Telluria mixta: one gene and its partner. The protein of the gene in region 1 interacts with the protein of each later gene in a pairwise test. Links are inferred from orthologs where the notes say so. Each region holds a gene or a part of one and is shown in the gene's direction. Other genes may lie near its edges.

Region 1 (5,775 bases):
GCAAGGTGTTCGAGGCCATCGAAAAATTCTCGGTCGTGAAGACCCTGCAGTCGATCTCGGAAGCGAACGTCGTCGTGCTGATGCTGGACGCGCAGCAGGACATCTCGGAGCAGGACGCGCACATCGCCGGCTTCATCCTGGAGACGGGCCGCGCGCTCGTCGTCGCCGTGAACAAGTGGGATGGTTTGACGTCCGACCAGCGCGACCAGGTCAAGAACGACATCGACCGCAAGCTGAACTTCCTCGACTTCGCCGAGACGAAGTTCATCTCGGCGCTGAAGGGCACCGGCATCAACCACTTGATGAAGTCGATCGACACGGCGTATGCCGCGGCGACCGCGAAGCTGTCCACGCCGCGCCTGACGCGCGCGCTGCAGGAGGCCGTCGAGAAGCAGGAGCCGAAGCGCAAGGGCAGCACGCGCCCGAAGATGCGTTACGCGCACCAGGGCGGCCAGAACCCGCCCATCATCGTCATCCACGGCAATGCGCTGGATGGCATCACGGAACCGTACAAGCGTTACCTGGAAAAGCATTTCCGCGATACGTTCGACCTGATCGGCACGCCGCTGCGCATCGAACTGAAGAGCGGCAAGAACCCGTTCGCTAAAGAGTAAAACCGTCCGGGGGCCGGTTTTACGAGGGTTCACCCGGCGCGGGTTTTAAGCCAGGTTTAACCAGAGCAGTACGACAAAAAAGAGCAAAACAGGTTACAGTTAGCTTGGGCGAACATTCACAGCTTGAGAATGTTGGCGCAGCCACTTGAAATCCGGCATCCCGCCACAATTTTTATACGACAACAACATCACGGAGCTGTCATGAGCAACAAAGGGCAACTGTTACAAGACCCATTCCTCAACGCCTTGCGCAAAGAGCACGTCCCCGTCTCGATCTACCTGGTCAACGGGATCAAGCTCCAGGGCCACATCGAGTCCTTCGACCAGTACGTCGTCCTCCTGCGTAACACCGTCACCCAGATGGTGTACAAGCATGCGATCTCTACCGTCGTTCCGGCCCGTGCGGTCAACCTCAACCTCGAACAAGACGCCGAGTGAGGTCGATGGCTGACGTTTCTGGCAACACCATGCGCGCCGCCCTGGTCGGTATCGATTTCAACGCTGGCGATTTCAAGGCCAGCCTGGAAGAACTGGCCCTGCTGGCGCGCTCGGCGGGGGCCGAACCGATCAGCACGATCACTGCAAAGCGCAACAGTCCCGATCCTGCGTATTTCGTCGGCAGCGGCAAGGCCGACGAGATCGCGCAGGCCGTTCTCGCCGACAAGGTCGAGATCGTCATTTTTAACCACGCCCTGTCGCCCGCCCAGCAGCGTAACCTGGAGCGGCGGCTCAACGTGCGCGTGGTCGACCGTACCAGCCTGATCCTCGACATCTTCGCGCAGCGCGCGCAGAGCCACGAGGGTAAGCTGCAGGTCGAACTGGCCCAGCTGCAGCACCTGGCCACGCGCCTGATCCGCGGCTGGACCCACCTGGAACGCCAGAAGGGCGGTATCGGTCTGCGCGGTCCCGGTGAAACCCAGCTCGAGACCGACCGCCGGCTCATCGGCGAGCGCGTCAAGATGCTGCGCACCCGTCTCACCAAGCTGCGCAAGCAGCACGAGACCCAGCGCCGTTCGCGCGGGCGCAACCAGACATTTTCCGTGTCGCTCGTCGGCTATACCAACGCCGGCAAGTCGACCCTTTTCAACACCCTGACGAAGGCCGGGGTGTATGTCGCGAACCAGTTGTTCGCAACGCTCGACACGACGTCGCGCCGCCTGTACCTCGGTCCGGACACCGGCAACGTGGTCGTGTCCGATACCGTCGGTTTCGTGCGCGAACTGCCGCACCAGCTGGTCGCCGCATTCCGCGCCACGCTGGAAGAAACCATCCATGCCGACGTGCTGCTGCACGTCGTCGACGGCGCTTCTCCCGTGCGGATGGAGCAGATCGAGCAGGTCAACGAGGTCTTGCGCGAAATCGGCGCCGACCACATCCCGCAGATCCTGGTCTGGAACAAGATCGATGCGGCCGGCCTCGAGCCGGGGATCGAGCGTGATGAATATGGTAAGATCAGCCGCGTTTTCATCAGCGCCAGGAGCGGCGCCGGCCTCGATCTGCTGCGCGAGGCCATCGTCGAGGCAGCCGGCAGCCCGGCCGTTGTGCCCGGTGTCGACGAGCACCCCGACCTCATGCCCGCGACTCCCCATCCCGGACCACACTAGTCTATGCTTGTTTCTCTGATCAAACGGATCGGCGCGCGGCTGGCGCCGACCGGTCGTCACGCCGGCGCGCGCAAGGCCGGCGTGCCGCTTTTTTCCCTCAACGATCCACGCTGGGGCCACGATCCCAAGTCGAACGAGGGACGCCGCCCGAACAATAACAACAAGAACGACAGCGACGGTCCGCCCGATCTCGACCAGCTGTGGCGCGACTTCAATCAGCGCCTGAACCGCCTGTTCGGCGGCAAGCGCGGCGGCGACGGCGGCCCGTTCCGTCCGGACGCGCGCGGCGTCGGCCTGACGGCCACCGTCGTCGGCGCCATCGCCCTCCTGATCTGGCTCGCCAGCGGCGCGTTCATCGTGCAGGAAGGGCAGGTGGGCATCGTGACGACGTTCGGCCGCCTGTCGCACGTGACGGGTGCCGGCTTCAACTGGCGCTGGCCGGCGCCGTTCCAGTCGCACGAGACCGTCAACACGGCCCAGGTGCAGACGGCCGAGATCGGCTACCGCGCCAACGTGCGCAACAAGCAGCCGAGCGAGGCGCTGATGCTGACGGGCGACGAGAACATCGTCGACGTCCAGTTCTCCGTGCAGTACAAGATCAAGGACCCGGTCGCCTGGGTGTTCAACAACCGCGACCAGGTCGAGACCATCCGTGACTCGGCCGAGACCGTCGTGCGCGAACTCGTCGGCCAGAACAGGATGGACACCGTCCTGTACACGGGCCGCGACAAGCTGGCGGTGCAAGCCCGCGAAGCGGTCCAGCGCCTGGCCGACCGTTACAAGATGGGCGCGGAGATCGTCGGGGTGACGATGCAGTCCGTGCAGCCGCCCGACCAGGTCGCCGCCGCGTTCGAGGACGCCGGCAAGGCGCAGGAAGAGCGGGTTCGTGCGCGCACCGAAGCGCAGGCGTTTGCCGACGAGGTCATCCCGCAGGCGAAGGGCAAGGCTGCCCGCCTGCTGCAGGATGCGGAAGCGTACCGCGCCAGCGTCGTGAGTGTCGCGACCGGCAATGCCGCGCGCTTCGACAAGATCGTGGCCGAGTATGCGAAAGCCCCGGCCGTCACGCGCGACCGCATGTATATCGAGACGATGCAGCAAATTCTTTCCAGTACCAGCAAGGTCATGATCGACGCCAAGACCGGCACCAACCAGATCTACCTGCCGCTCGACCGCCTGCTGGCCCAGTCGACGGCCAACGAGGCGGCGCGCGGCGCCAATTCCGGTCCGGTGATGGCGCCCCAGCAGAATCCGGCGCAGCCGCAGCCGCAGCCGCAGCCACAAGCACAGCAACAAGCGCAGCCGCAGCCGCAAGCACAGGCCGCGCAGCCGCAACCGGAAGCCGCGGCGGCCGGTGAATCGAACCGCACGCACGACCTGCGCAGCCGCGACACGGGCCGCGAAAGGGAGAGCCGCTGATGAGCCGCCTGTTAGCCAGCCTGCTCGGCGCCGCCATCGCGGTGGCGCTCGTGTCGTCGTCCGTGTTCGTCGTCGACCAGCACCGTTATGCCGTCGTGTACGCGCTCGGCGAACTGCGCGAGGTCATCCAGGAGCCGGGCCTGAACGTCAAGGCGCCGCCGCCGTTCCAGAATGTCGTCTTCCTCGATAAACGCCTGCAGACGCTGGACACGCCGGACGGCGAACGCTACCTGACGGCGGAAAAGAAGGACCTGCTCGTCGATGCGTTCGTCAAATGGCGCATCGTGAATCCGCGCCAGTACGTGATCGCCATCGGCAGCAACGCCGACCGCGGCGGCGAGCGCCTGAACCAGCTCGTCCGCAATGCGCTTACGGCCGAGATCGGCAAACGCAACCTGGCCGACGTGCTGACGGGCGGCAAGCGCACGGACGTCGCCAACGCCGTCCGTGCCGACCTGGCCAGTGGCGCGAAAGACCTCGGCGTGGAAGTCGTCGATGTGCACCTGAAGCGCATCGACTTCATCGACCAGGTCAACAACGCCGTCTACGAACGCATGAAGGCCGACCGCGTGCGCGTGGCGAACGAACTCCGCGCGACCGGCGTGGCCGAGGCGGAGACGATCCGCGCCGACGCCGAGCGCCAGCGCAGCGTGATCGTCGCCGACGCCCAGCGCGATGCCGAGACGATCAAGGGAGAAGGCGATGCGCAGGCGTCGCAGATCTATGCCCAGTCGTTCGGCAAGAACCCCGAGTTCTACCGGTTCTACCGCTCGATGGAGGCCTACAAGGCCACCTTCAAGGGGCGCAACGACGTGATCGTGATCGACTCGAACTCCGAGTTCTTCAAGTATTTCAAGGGCCCCGGCGCAGGTAAGTAATAGGGAAATGAGCGCGCCGGTCGTGGAGTATCGGCAACGTTGGCATTCGTTTCATCGCCAACCGACCCGCGTTTTCGGTTAAAATCGTCGATTCGGCGGAACGAACGCGTGCAAAGCCGCGTTCATGCTGCCCGAATGTTGTCCGACTTTTAATAACCCGACCCGCTTTGCCCATGCCCACCTGGCTCCTGCCCGAGAATATCGCCGACGTCCTGCCGTCCGAAGCGCGCAAGATCGAAGAGCTGCGCCGCCTGATGCTCGACACCTTCCGTACCTACGGCTACGAACTCGTGATGCCGCCGCTGCTCGAATACGTCGATTCGCTGCTGGCCGGCGCCGGACAGGACACCGATCTCCGCACCTTCAAGCTCGTCGATTCGATGAGCGGCCGCCTGCTCGGCCTGCGCGCCGACATGACGACGCAGGTCGCCCGCATCGATGCCCACCTGCTGAACCGCGACACCGTCACCCGCCTGTGCTATGCCGGCAGCGTGCTGCACACGCAGCCCTCCGGCCTGCACGCGACGCGCGAGCCGCTGCAGATCGGCGCGGAGATCTACGGCCACGCCGGCCTCGAAGCGGATGCGGAGATCCAGGAACTGGCGCTGGCATCGCTGGCGCTGGCCGGCTTCGAACAGCCGCGCCTCGACCTGTCGCACGTGGGCGTGCTGCGCGCCATCCTCGCCGAGGATGCCGCCGCCAAGCGCGACGAGCAGCTGCTGTACACCCTGCTGCGCTCGAAGGACGTCCCGGGCCTGGAAGAAGCGACGGCCAACTACAACGAACAGACCCGCGCCGCGCTGCTGGCGCTGCCGAACCTGTACGGCGACATCGACGTGCTCGCGCGTGCGAAAGAGGTGCTGCCGGCGCTGCCGGGCATCGCCCGCGCGCTGGCGGAACTCGCCGCGCTGGCCGGGTCCGCGCTGGGCCGCGCCCAGATCGCCATCGACCTCGCCGACCTGCGCGGCTACCAGTACGAAAGCGGCGCCATGTTCGCGCTGTACGTGCCGGGCCTGCCGAACGCCGTCGCGCGCGGCGGGCGTTACGATCACGTGGGCGAAGCCTTCGGCCGCGCGCGTCCGGCCACGGGCTTCTCGCTCGACCTGCGCGAACTGGCCCGTCTGCTGCCGACGGCCGAGCGCAAGCATTCCATTCGTGCCCCCTGGGGCAACGCGCCCGAGCTGCGCGAAAAAATCGCTGAACTGCGCAAAGCGGGCGAAGTGGTGATCCAGTCCATGCCGGGTCACGACAATGTACAGGACG
Region 2 (13,114 bases), 3.1 Mb from region 1 along the record:
AAGGACAACTGCATCATCGTCTGCTCGATCGAGAACCTGGACCCGATGGGCGTGCACACGGGCGACTCGATCACCGTCGCGCCGGCACAGACCTTGACGGACAAGGAATACCAGATCATGCGCAACGCGTCGATCAACGTGCTGCGCGAAATCGGCGTGGACACGGGCGGCTCGAACGTGCAGTTCTCGATCAACCCGAAAGACGGCCGCATGATCGTCATCGAGATGAACCCGCGCGTGTCGCGTTCGTCCGCGCTGGCATCGAAGGCGACCGGCTTCCCGATCGCGAAAGTCGCGGCGAAACTGGCCGTCGGCTTCACGCTCGATGAACTGCGCAACGAAATCACCGGCGGCGCGACCCCGGCCTCGTTCGAGCCGTCGATCGACTATGTCGTCACCAAGATCCCGCGCTTCACGTTCGAGAAATTCCCGACCGCGGACAAGCACCTGACGACGCAAATGAAATCCGTCGGCGAAGTGATGGCGATGGGCCGCACGTTCCAGGAATCGTTCCAGAAAGCGCTGCGCGGCCTGGAAGTCGGCGTCGACGGCCTGAACGAAAAGACCCGCGACCGCGAAAAGATCGAGGAAGAACTGGGCGAGCCGGGTCCGGAACGCATCTGGTACGTGGGCGACGCGTTCGCGCAGGGCTTCACGCTGGAAGAGGTGCACAACCTCACCAAGATCGATCCGTGGTTCCTCATCCAGATCAAGGAAATCGTCGACATCGAACTGTGGCTGGATCACCAGAAGCTCGAGAGCGTCGACAAGCCGACGCTGTATAAACTGAAGCAGAAGGGCTTCTCGGACCGTCGTCTGGCATTCCTGATGCAGACGACGCCGGAAGCCGTGCGCGCCAAGCGTCACGAGTTCGGCATCCGTCCGGTCTACAAGCGCGTCGACACCTGCGCCGCCGAATTCGCGACCAACACCGCGTACATGTACTCCACGTACGACGAGGAATGCGAGTCGAATCCGACCGACAAGAAGAAGATCATGGTGCTGGGCGGTGGCCCGAACCGCATCGGCCAGGGCATCGAGTTCGACTACTGCTGCGTGCACGCGGCCCTCGCGATGCGCGAAGACGGCTACGAGACCATCATGGTCAACTGCAACCCGGAGACCGTGTCGACCGACTACGACACGTCCGACCGCCTGTACTTCGAATCGCTGACGCTGGAAGACGTGCTGGAAATCGTCGACCTGGAGAAGCCGGAAGGCGTGATCGTCCAGTACGGCGGCCAGACCCCGCTGAAGCTGGCGCTGGACCTGGAAAAGAACGGCGTCCCGATCATCGGCACGTCGCCGGACATGATCGACGCGGCCGAAGACCGCGAGCGCTTCCAGAAGCTGCTGCAGGACCTGGGCCTGCGCCAGCCGCCGAACCGCACCGCGCGCACGGAAGCCGAAGCGCTGGCGCTGGCGTCCGAGATCGGCTACCCCCTCGTCGTGCGTCCGTCGTACGTGCTGGGCGGCCGCGCGATGGAGATCGTCCACGAGCAGCGCGACCTCGAACGCTACATGCGCGAGGCCGTCAAGGTATCGAACGATTCGCCGGTGCTGCTGGACCGCTTCCTGAACGACGCGATCGAAGTCGACGTCGACTGCATCTCGGACGGCGAGACGACGTTCATCGGCGGCGTGATGGAACACATCGAGCAGGCCGGCGTGCACTCGGGCGACTCCGCGTGCTCGCTGCCGCCGTACTCGCTGTCGCAGGCCACCATCGATGAACTGAAGCGCCAGACCTCGCTGATGGCGAAGGCGCTGAACGTCGTCGGCCTGATGAACGTGCAGTTCGCGATCCAGCAATCGGAAGCCGACGGCCAGACCGTGGACACCGTGTATGTGCTGGAAGTGAACCCGCGCGCATCGCGTACCGTGCCGTTCGTGTCGAAGGCGACGGGCCTGCAGCTGGCGAAGATCGCCGCGCGCTGCATGGTCGGCCAGACGCTGGCACAGCAGGGCATCACGAAAGAGATCGTCCCGCCGTTCTACAGCGTGAAGGAAGCCGTGTTCCCGTTCGTGAAGTTCCCTGGTGTCGATACGATCCTGGGTCCCGAGATGAAATCGACGGGCGAAGTGATGGGCGTGGGCACGACCTTCGGCGAAGCCTTCGTGAAATCGCAGCTGGCCGCCGGCATCACCTTGCCGACGACGGGCCGCGTGTTCCTGTCGGTGAAGGGTTCGGACAAGCCGCGTACCGTGAAAGTGGCGCGCGACCTGGTCGAACTGGGCTTCTCGCTCGTCGCGACGAAGGGCACCGCCGCTGTCATCGCCGCCGCCGGCATCCCGGTCACCCCGGTCAACAAGGTGATCGAAGGCCGTCCGCACATCGTCGACATGATCAAGAACCACGAGATCGCGATGGTGGTGAACACGGTCGAAGAGAAGCGCAGCGCCATCGCCGACTCGCGTACGATCCGTACGTCGGCACTGCAGTCGCGCGTGGTCACCTATACGACCATCGCCGGCGCCGAGGCGGCCGTGCAGGGCATGCGTCATCTGGACGAGTTGCGGGTGTACGATTTACAAGGCCTGCATAAAACCTTAAACTAAGCGGCAATGCAGTAACATAGCAGTACCGTTTAGTAGTACCTAAGACCACAGAGTTCGCGCGGCTCGCGCCGTGCGGCTCTGTGGTTTTCACTTGGTACGTCCGCAAACACAGAGAACAGATAACACCATGAACACTCCATTGACCAAATTCGGCGCCGAGAAGTTGAAGGAAGAGCTGCACCAGCTCAAGACCAAGGAGCGCCGCAACGTGATCGATGCGATCGCCGAAGCGCGTTCGCATGGTGACCTGTCCGAAAACGCCGAATACGACGCCGCCAAGGAACGCCAGGCCTTCGTCGAAGGCCGCATCGCGGAGCTGGAACAGAAGCTGTCCACCGCGCAGGTCATCGACCCGTCCACGCTGGATGCGGAAGGTCGCGTCGTGTTTGCCTCGACCGTCGACCTCGAAGACCTCGACAACGGCCAGAAGGTCACCTACCAGATCGTCGGCATCGATGAAGCTGACCTCAAGGAGAACAAGGTCTCCGTCACCTCGCCGATCGCGCGCGCGTTGATCGGCAAATACGCCGGCGACGTGGTCGAAGTGCAGGCCCCGTCCGGCCCGCGCGAATACGAAATCCTCGAAGTCCGCTACGTGTAAGCACGCCGCGATGCTCGCCAACACGCGCCTGCTGCTGGCTACCCTGTGGGCCGGCAGCGTGTGGGCCGTCAGCTACCTGGCCGCGCCGAGCGCGTTCGCCGTCCTCGACAGCACGCAGGCCGGCAATGTCGTCGGTGTCATGCTGACGCGTTCGGCCTGGCTCGCGATCGCGCTGGCCGTGCTGCTCGGGCTGCTGGTTGCGCGTTCGGTCGATCTGGATGCGCGGCGTCGGCGCTGGTTGTACTGGATCGTGGGTGGGATGCTGGCGTGCAGCCTCGTCGTCTACCTCGGCCTGCAGCCGATGATGGCGGCGATCCGCGAGTCGGCCGGGCCGGCCGGCGTGCGGGCGTCGCCGCAGTGGGGGACGTTCGCGGCGCTGCACGGGGTGTCGCAGGTGTTATACCTGGCCGAGAGCATCCTCGGTGCAATGCTGGTTGTAAAGGCGCGGTAGAAGAACGAAAAAAAACCGGGGCAGCGGCCCCGGTTAATTTTTGGTGAACACGGCTTATTTCAGGGCCGTCTTCTTGGTGCTGGCCTGACGTGGCTTGGCCCGCTTGATGTTGCCGCCTTGCGTGACGCGCTCGTTACCTTTCAGCAGGACCTTGGTCACGGTCGGCTTCTTGGTGCCGCTCGGGCTCGGCTTGACGATGGTGACTTCGCGCAGGCCCTTGCCGGACTTGGTCGAACGTTCCTTGACGTCGTCCTTCTTCGGGCGGTACAGCACGAGCAGCTTGCCGATGTGCTGGACGGGCGCGGCGTCGAGTTCCGCGCAGATGCGTTCGTAGATCGCGATGCGCTCTTCGCGGTCGTCGCCGAACACGCGTACCTTGATGAGGCCGTGCGCGTCGAGGCTGGACGAGATTTCCTTCATGACGGCCTCGGTCAGGCCGTCTGCGCCGATCATGACGACAGGATTGAGTCCGTGGGCTTCCGCACGCAGCGCTGCACGCTCGACCGGTGTAAGTTTGATCATGATGTTATTTTGAGATACCTATTAAAAGCAGTATTTTACGCGAATGGCCAAGAACAAATTCAATAAAAACTGGATTCACGATCACATCAACGATCCATATGTCAAATTGGCACAGAAAGAGGGCTATCGGGCCCGTGCGGCCTACAAGCTGAAGGAAATCGACGAAAGCGAAAAGCTCATCAAGCCGGGTCAGGTGATCGTCGACCTCGGCTGTACTCCCGGCAGCTGGGGGCAGTACACGCGGCGCAAGCTGGCCGGCGGCGAGGAGGGCGGCATCAAGGGCACGATGATCGGCCTGGACATCCTGCCGATGGAGCCGATTGCAGACATGCATTTTATCCAGGGCGATTTCCGCGAGCAGGAGGTGCTCGACGAGCTGGCCGGCGTTCTCGAAGGCCGTATGGCCGATCTCGTGTTGTCCGACATGGCGCCGAATCTCTCCGGTATTCCGTCGGCGGATGCGGCGCGCATGGAGGATTTGATCGATCTCGCTATTGAGTTCTCTCAAATGCACCTCAAACCATCGGGCGCATTGTTGGTGAAATGCTTTAAGGACATGGGTTTTACCCAGATCCTGGAGAAGTTCCGCACCGAATTCAAGGTCGTCAAACAGATCAAACCGAAGGCCAGTCGCGACAAATCCTCGGAAATTTTCCTGCTGGGGCGTGGTCTGAAGAATCCTTCTGCCTGAAATTGCGAAAATCGACGGAAACGCCCTTGATTTCCTGCGGTGCAACCGCACATCAGCGAAGGACAGCCACGTCTGTGTACATGATGGCTGCGCAACGGAAATAAAAACCGGCTATAGTGGAGCATAAGTACTATGGCGGTCGTGCGTGGCACGGGCTGCTTATTGCGGTAAAATCTGCCTTTGAAAAAATGGGAAAAGATGCGTTCGCATCAGAGGAGTCTTCGTGAATAATATGTTTTCCAAATCCGCCATCTGGGTGGTGGTCGCGCTGCTGTTGTTCATGCTGTTCAAGCAGTTCGACAACCACAGCGTCGCGGGCGGCAGCAAGACCATTGCTTATTCCGAGCTGCTCGATGACGTCAAGGCGAAACGCATCAAGGACGTCGTGATCGAAGGTTCGAGCATTACCGCGACCCGCACCGACGACACCAAGGTCCGCACCACCGCGACCATGCTCGACCGCGGCCTGATCGGCGACCTGCGCGACAACAACGTGCGCTTCGACGTCAAGCCGCCCGAGGAGCCGTCGTTCCTCCAGCAAGTCTTCATTTCCTGGTTCCCGATGCTGCTGCTGATCGGGGTCTGGGTGTTCTTCATGCGTCAGATGCAGGGCGGCGGCAAGGGCGGGGCATTCTCGTTCGGCAAGTCGAAGGCGCGCATGATGGATGAAACGAACAACACCGTCACGTTTGCCGACGTCGCCGGCTGCGACGAAGCGAAGGAAGAAGTGGGCGAGATCGTCGACTTCCTGAAGGACCCGACCAAGTTCCAGAAACTGGGCGGCCGCATCCCGCGCGGCGTGCTGATGGTCGGTCCCCCGGGTACCGGTAAAACGCTGCTGGCCCGCGCCATCGCCGGCGAAGCCAAGGTCCCGTTCTTCTCGATCTCCGGTTCCGACTTCGTCGAGATGTTCGTCGGCGTGGGTGCATCCCGCGTGCGCGACATGTTCGAGAACGCGAAAAAACATTCGCCGTGCATCATCTTCATCGACGAGATCGACGCCGTCGGCCGCCACCGCGGCGCCGGCATGGGCGGCGGCAACGACGAGCGCGAACAGACGCTGAACCAGTTGCTGGTCGAGATGGACGGCTTCGAGGCGTCGTCGGGCGTGATCGTGATCGCCGCGACCAACCGCGCCGACGTGCTGGACAAGGCGCTGCTGCGTCCGGGCCGTTTCGACCGCCAGGTGATGGTGGGCCTGCCGGACATCCGCGGCCGCGAGCAGATCCTGAACGTGCACATGCGTAAAGTGCCGATCGGCACCGACGTGAAGGCCGACATCCTGGCCCGCGGCACCCCGGGCTTCTCCGGCGCCGACCTGGCCAACCTGGTCAACGAAGCCGCGCTGTTCGCTGCGCGCCGCAGCAAGCGCCTCGTCGAGATGAGCGACTTCGAAGACGCGAAGGACAAGATCTTCATGGGTCCGGAGCGCAAGTCGATGGTCATGCGCGAGGAAGAGCGCCGCAACACGGCCTACCACGAGTCGGGCCACGCGGTGATCGCCAAGTTGCTGCCGAAGGCCGATCCGGTGCACAAGGTCACGATCATGCCGCGCGGCTATGCCCTCGGCCTGACCTGGCAGCTGCCGGAGCATGACAGCCTGTCCGGTTACAAGGACAAGATGCTGGAAGAGATCTCGATCCTGTTTGGCGGCCGCATCGCCGAGGAGATCTTCGTCGGCCAGATGTCGACCGGCGCATCGAACGACTTCGCCCGCGCGACCAAGCTGGCCCGTTCGATGGTGACCCGCTTCGGCATGTCGGAAAGCATGGGCGTGATGGTGTACGAGGACGATCCGAACGAAGGCTTCTTCGGCGGCTCCGTGAAGACCATCTCCGAAGCGACGCAGCAAAAAGTCGATGCCGAGATCCGCAACATCCTCGACACGCAGTACACGCTGGCACGCCGCCTGCTGGAAGAAAACCGCGACAAGGTCGAAGTGATGACGAAGGCGCTGCTCGAATGGGAAACCATCGATGCCGACCAGATCAACGACATCATGGCCGGCCGCGAGCCGCGCCCGCCGAAGTCGGTGGTACTGACCAAGCGCACGCCTCCGAGCGACAGCGGCGTCGCCCCGAACGCGACGGCACCGGCTTGATCGCTGCGTCATAGCACACACGAAAGGCACCCCGAGCGGGTGCCTTTTATTCTTTGTCCCGTTGGTTTTTCGTCATGCGTCAATATCTGCAATGCGGCCGTTTCGGCTATGACCTCGCCCAGCGCCCACTCGTCATGGGCATCCTCAACGTCACCCCCGATTCCTTTTCCGACGGTGGCCGTTACCAGGCCCTCGAATTTGCCGTGGAGCGGGCCGAACAGATGATCAAGGATGGTGTCGACATCATCGACATCGGTGGCGAATCCACACGTCCCGGCTCGCCCAGTGTCCCCGTCGACGAAGAACTGCGCCGCGTCATGCCCGCGATCTACGCATTGCGCGAACTGGGCTATCCGCTGTCGATCGACACGTGCAAGCCGGATGTGATGCGCGAGGCGATCATCGCCGGCGCCGACATGATCAACGACATCAACGGTTTCCAGGCACCCGGCGCCATCGAGGCCGTGAAGGACAGCGACTGCGGGCTGTGCGTGATGCACATGCAGGGCACCCCGCAAGACATGCAAGCCAGGCCGGATTACGAGGACGTCGTCACCGATGTGATCGCCTTCCTGCGCGAGCGTGTCGATGCGCTGCTGGCGGCGGGTGTGGCACGTGAGCGCATCACGATTGACCCGGGATTTGGTTTTGGGAAGAGTGTCGAGCATAATTACGCTTTGCTCCGAAGCATAAGCCGCATGGAAAGCGAACTGGGCCTGCCTGTACTGGCGGGACTGTCGCGCAAATCGATGATCGGCGCCGTGACGGGGCGCAGCGTGGAGCAGCGCCTCGCCGGCAGCCTGGCCGGCGCACTCGCTGCGGTAGCGCAGGGCGCCCGGATCGTGCGGGTCCATGATGTGGCAGAGACGGTGGATGCGCTGAAGGTATGGCAGGCGGCCACTACGAATAATCAATAGATGAAGAGAATTTAATTAATGGCACGCAAATATTTCGGTACCGATGGCGTACGCGGACTGGTGGGCAAGTCGCCCATCACCCCTGACTTCGTGATGCGGCTGGGCTATGCCGCCGGCAAGGTGCTGGCCAAGGGCCGCGCAGGTACGAGCGGGCGTCCGACGGTCCTGATCGGCAAGGACACGCGCATTTCCGGCTACATGCTGGAAGCGGCGCTGGAAGCCGGTTTCTCGGCAGCCGGCGTCGATGTGATGCTGGCCGGTCCGATGCCGACCCCGGCCATTGCCTACCTGACGCGTGCACTGCGCCTGCAGGCCGGCGTCGTGATTTCGGCTTCGCACAATCCCTTCCAGGACAACGGCATCAAGTTCTTCTCCGAGCACGGCACCAAGCTGCCGGACGCCGTCGAGCTCGAGATCGAAGAGGCCATCGACCAGCCGATGGGCTGCGTGCCGTCGGAAAAGCTGGGCCGCGCCGTGCGCCTGCGCGACGCGCAGGGCCGCTACATCGAATTCTGCAAGAGCACGTTCCCGAACGAGCTCGACCTGCGCGGCCTGAAGATCGTCGTGGACTGCGCCCATGGAGCCGCCTACAACATCGCGCCGCACGTGTTCCATGAACTGGGCGCCGAGGTCGTCGAGCTGGGCACCAAGCCGGACGGCTTCAACATCAACGACGGCGTCGGCGCAACGGCACCGAAGGCGATGGCGGCCGCGGTCGTCGAGCACAAGGCCGACCTCGGCATCGCGCTGGACGGCGACGCCGACCGCCTGATCATGTGCGACGCCAAAGGCCGCCTGTACAACGGCGACGAGCTGCTGTACGTGATGGTGCGTGCGCGCATGGCGACGGGGCCGGTGGCCGGTGCAGTCGGCACGCTGATGACCAACATGGCGCTCGAGGTGGCGTTCAAGGAGATGGGCATCGGCTTCGCGCGCGCCAAGGTCGGCGACCGCTACGTGCTGGAACTGATGCAGGAGCACGGCTGGCTGCTGGGCGGCGAGGGCTCGGGCCACCTGCTGGCGCTGGACAAGCACACGACTGGCGACGGCATCGTGTCGGCACTGCAGGTCTTGACCGCGCTCAAGCGTTCAGGCAAGGGCCTGGCCGATTGCTGCAGCGACCTGACGCTGTATCCGCAGACCCTGATCAATGTGCGCGTGCAGCCGGGTACGGACTGGACGAAGAACGCGGGCGTCGTGGCCGAAAAGGAAAACGTCGAGCGCGAACTGGGCGACAATGGCCGCGTGCTGATCCGCCCGTCCGGTACGGAACCGCTCGTGCGCGTCATGGTCGAGGCAAAGAGCGCGGAACTGGCCGAATCGATGGCCAAACGCATCGCCGCGCGCTTCGAAGTCTGACCGTCCGCGGGGCGGGGGCTTCATTGACGCCTCCCGCCCGGCGGGGTATGATCGTCTCAATCGGAGTGTAGCGCAGCCCGGTAGCGCACCTGCTTTGGGAGCAGGGGGTCCAAGGTTCGAATCCTTGTACTCCGACCACCGTTTGCAAACGGGCTGTCCTCGACGGCCCGTTTTCATTTATGAAGCCCTACTGCCCATAGCTCAGTTGGATAGAGCAACGGCCTTCTAAGCCGTAGGTCGCTGGTTCGAACCCAGCTGGGCAGGCCATCCCCCATCTTTCGTTGACTGCAGGCTAGCGAACGCCGGCGTGCATACCCCCATGCTAGTCTTGACTCGACAATGGCGAGGAGGCGCGAGGGCGATATGGTGCTGGTCCGGGTGATGTTGATGATGGCGATGTTCTTGTCGGGTTGCGTGATCGCAAGCGCGCAAACGAAGCCGCCGGAATCTGCCACGTTGTCGCTCAGGCTCCCGCCTGGGGGCGCACCCGCTGAAGCGAACGGCACCGTGCAATTCATCGGCACCGCGACAGTGCTGATCCGCTACCAGGGCTTCACGATCCTGACGGATCCCAATTTCCTGCACAAGGGCGACCATGTGCACCTCGGCTACGGGATCACGTCCGAGCGCCTCACGAACCCCGCTTTGAATCTGGAGCAACTGCCGCCGATCGATCTCGTCGTGCTGTCGCATCTGCACGAAGATCACTTTGACAAGCTCGTGCAGGAAAAACTCGACAGGAATGTTCCCATCATCACGACCAAATCGGCGGCAAAAAAGCTCAAGGACATGGGCTTCCAGCGCACGTTCGGCCTGTCTACGTGGGACCGGATCGACATCGAAAAAGGCGAGGCCCGGCTGCGTATCACGGCGGCGCCCGGCCGCCACGGCAAGGCGGGCATGCAGGCGCTGCTGCCGTCCGTGATGGGATCGGTCCTCGACTTCGGTCCGAACACGGCGGCGCCGAGCTATCGCATGTACGTCAGCGGCGATACATTGATCTTCGACGACCTGAAGGCGATTCCGCAGCGCTTTCCCGGCGTCGACCTTGCCCTGCTGCACCTGGGCGGTACGCGCATCCTGGGCGTGTTCAAGGTCACGATGGACGGCAAGGATGGCGTGACCCTGATGCAGATCGTCCAGCCGAAAAAGGCGATACCGATCCATTACGACGACTACGACGTGTTCAAGTCCCCGTTGTCGGATTTTGCGCAGGAAGTGAAGGCGGCCGGGCTCGACCAGCTAGTCGTCTACGTGGCGCACGGCGAGACCTATACGTTCGCGCCCAACGCGCACTGAGCTGGTGCGCTATTCCCGCTCTTCGGTGCGCGGGGCGAGGGTCGCGTCCTCGTCGAACGGCCAGCCGCTCGGCGGCGGCACGTGGCGCTGAAACTCGTGCGGCATCACGATCGGCACCTGCAGGCAGACGCTTTGCGTCGGCAGCACTTCCATCCAGGCCCGCACGAGCTCCTTGTAGGCAATGCCGACGGGACGGATCTTGCGGTCGAGGTCGAACAGACCCAGCGCATTGACGTTGCCGTTGTTCTCGCGCAGGGCCGTGTCCCAGTCGACCTGGTCCGTCAGCGAATACCAGGTAAAACCGACGAGCGGCACGCCGTTGTTGCGCACGCGCAGGACGTTCGCCCACTCCTTGCGCAGCCAGTGCACGGCCTCGTCGCCGCGCGGTCCTTCGCACAGATTCGTTTCCGTGTGCATCACGGGCAGCCGGTAGCGGTTGTAGTACTGGTGCGTGATGACGGCATACCCGAAGATCTCGCCCGCCGCGCGCGTGAGCCCGTCCGCCGACACGTAGTGCTCGTTGGTCTGGTAATAATCGTTGCCCATGATGCAGTGGTGCTTCAGATTATTGTTCAGGAAGAAGTGATACTCCTCGCGCGTCATGCCGTTGTCCATCATGTATTCGTACATTTCCGAATCGACGCGGCGGCCGTAGTTCAAGTCCAGCGCGAGGAAGCGGCGCGCGTTGTACAGTTCGGCCGGGCCGATGGCGGATGGGCTTTCAGCGTGAAAGTATTCCGTCGATTCGCTCTGCACGAACAGGGCATCCGGACGCACTTGGAGGATCGCATGCATGGCCAGGATGTTCGCCTTGACGAGATTCTTCGTCGCCGTGACGAAACCGCGATCCGTCGTCATCTGCTCGTTCCACCAGCCGTACAGGGCAGAGAAGAGGGCGCAGATCGACATCTCGTTGATCGGCGTGTACAACTGGAGCCACGGGTACCGTCGTGCGAACGTGCCGGCATAGTCGGCGAACAGCTCAGGGAAGTCCGGGTTCTGGAAGTTGCCGATCCAGTCGGGTACGCCGAAGTGGCACAGGTCGACGATCGAAGCGATGTTCCGCTGGCGCAGGTCGTTGAGGGCCAGGTCCGCGAATTCCCAGTCGTAGCGCTTGGGCCCCAGCCACGTCTTGTGCAGGGGCGGTCCGTAGCGCAGGACTTTCAGTCCGAGTTCCTGCACGAGGTCGAAGTCCGTGCGCCAGTACTTGTAGTGGCCGCACTTTTCCATCTCGTCCATGCGCACGCGACCGTTCTCGATCGTGGGAATGCTGTTTTCGATACCCGTAGCGAAAATAAATCCTGGCGACATGCGAACCTCTGGCTGCTGATCGGTCCAATTCATTGTAGCCGGGATTGCAAACAGCGTTCCGAACCGTGCGCGCCCCCATTTGTGCGCGCCCCCATTTGTGCGCACCCTCTTTACTGTCGCGTGTAAGCTGTGCTATCAATTCAGCAACATTTCATTTGTTCATCTCCTGACGCGACACGACCAGCATGCCCAATGCCACCGCGGCACGACCCGTCATATCCAAAGACGCCTCCGAACGCCGGCTGGCAATGGGCGTGTTCGTTTCCCTGCTGCTGCACGCGCTCGTCCTGTCCTTGCAGTTCGGCATTCCCGGGCTGCGGCCCGGGCCTGGCGGTCCGATCCCGGTCCGGCTGACGGCACCCGCGGTGCCTGCGCCCGTGTCACCGCCGCCGGCACCCACGTCGCCACCAGTCGCAGTCGTACCTGCGCCCACGGCAGTGGCGCCGTTGCCCTCGCCCTTGCCCATCTCGCCCGCGCAGCCAGCCACGCCGCATCAGGGCTTCACGCTCGTCGATCCTGCCGTGCCGATACCGGCGCCCGCGGCACCGGCGCCCACACCCGCACCGCCGCCGCGGCAGGTCGCCAAACGTCGCCGCAAGCCACCCGCTACCCGCCTCGCCGATGGCTTGCATACCCGGGTGATCGCTCAGGAAACCCATCAGGACAATACCTTCGAAGTACCGCTGCCAGCCGTCGAGCCCGATCCCGCGCCGGATCCCATGGCCCGCGCCGAGCTGCCGGCCGAGGCAGCCACACCTGTCGAGGACGATGCAACGGTTCAGGAAAACACACGGGCCGAGCGCACCCGCCTGGTGCAAGAACGGGAACGCGAAAGGGCGCTGCGGCGCGACGCGGAGGAGGCACGCCTGCGTCTCGACACCGAGGACAGGCTGCGGGCCGAGGCCGAGCAGCAGCGGCAGCGTCTCGCCGAGCAATCCGCGCAATACGAGACGGCGCTGGCCGAAGAAGCGCAGGCGAAGGTACGCCAGGAAGCGGAGGAACGGCGCTTGGCCGAGCGGCGTCGCGTCGAGCAGGCCGAGCAGGAGCGTGCGCAGCAGCTGGCCGAGCAGCAGCGTCTCCAACAGGCCGAACAGGAGCGGGCACAGCAGCTGGCCGAGCAACGCCGCGCGGAGGAGGCTGTCCGGCAACAGCTGGCGGAGCAGGAGCGGGCCCGCAGGCTCGCGGAAGAACAGTCGCGCCAGGAGCAGGCGCAGGCCGAACAGGCGGCACGCCGTCAGGCGGAAGAGAACGCCCGACTGGCACAGGAGCAGGCACGCCAGGCCCGCGAGCGCGCCGTTCCCGA

The links.
Region 2: the proteins of hflC (region 1) and ftsH interact in binary tests that used the Escherichia coli proteins (3 or more experiments, as listed by UniProt). The link is inferred for Telluria mixta from one-to-one orthologs.

Annotation. Positions count from the first base shown.
Region 1 is NZ_CP119520.1:3,948,478-3,954,252, forward strand. What follows is about bases 2,574-5,572. They hold hflC (protease modulator HflC), read left to right. Parts: upstream 2,574-3,633; coding sequence 3,634-4,512; downstream 4,513-5,572. Other genes in these bases: hflK (FtsH protease activity modulator HflK), read left to right, coding at 2,574-3,634; P0M04_RS17545 (ATP phosphoribosyltransferase regulatory subunit), read left to right, coding at 4,686-5,572. In the rest of the region: ribosome biogenesis GTPase Der, read left to right, coding at 1-614; RNA chaperone Hfq, read left to right, coding at 816-1,052; GTPase HflX, read left to right, coding at 1,082-2,218; more of hflK, read left to right, coding at 2,222-2,573; more of P0M04_RS17545, read left to right, coding at 5,573-5,775.
Region 2 is NZ_CP119520.1:7,083,919-7,097,032, reverse strand. The notes cover bases 4,560-7,486. They hold ftsH (ATP-dependent zinc metalloprotease FtsH), read left to right. Parts: upstream 4,560-5,047; coding sequence 5,048-6,925; downstream 6,926-7,486. Other genes in these bases: folP (dihydropteroate synthase), read left to right, coding at 7,000-7,486; P0M04_RS31155 (RlmE family RNA methyltransferase), read left to right, coding at 4,560-4,824. Outside these bases: carB (carbamoyl-phosphate synthase large subunit), read left to right, coding at 1-2,559; transcription elongation factor GreA, read left to right, coding at 2,687-3,160; P0M04_RS31165 (DUF4149 domain-containing protein), read left to right, coding at 3,171-3,611; ribosome assembly RNA-binding protein YhbY, read right to left, coding at 3,666-4,133; more of P0M04_RS31155, read left to right, coding at 4,177-4,559; more of folP, read left to right, coding at 7,487-7,842; glmM (phosphoglucosamine mutase), read left to right, coding at 7,861-9,201; P0M04_RS31125 (MBL fold metallo-hydrolase), read left to right, coding at 9,589-10,500; P0M04_RS31120 (family 1 glycosylhydrolase), read right to left, coding at 10,510-11,811; P0M04_RS31115 (TonB C-terminal domain-containing protein), read left to right, coding at 12,624-13,114. UniProt on the Escherichia coli protein: Acts as a processive, ATP-dependent zinc metallopeptidase for both cytoplasmic and membrane proteins. Plays a role in the quality control of integral membrane proteins.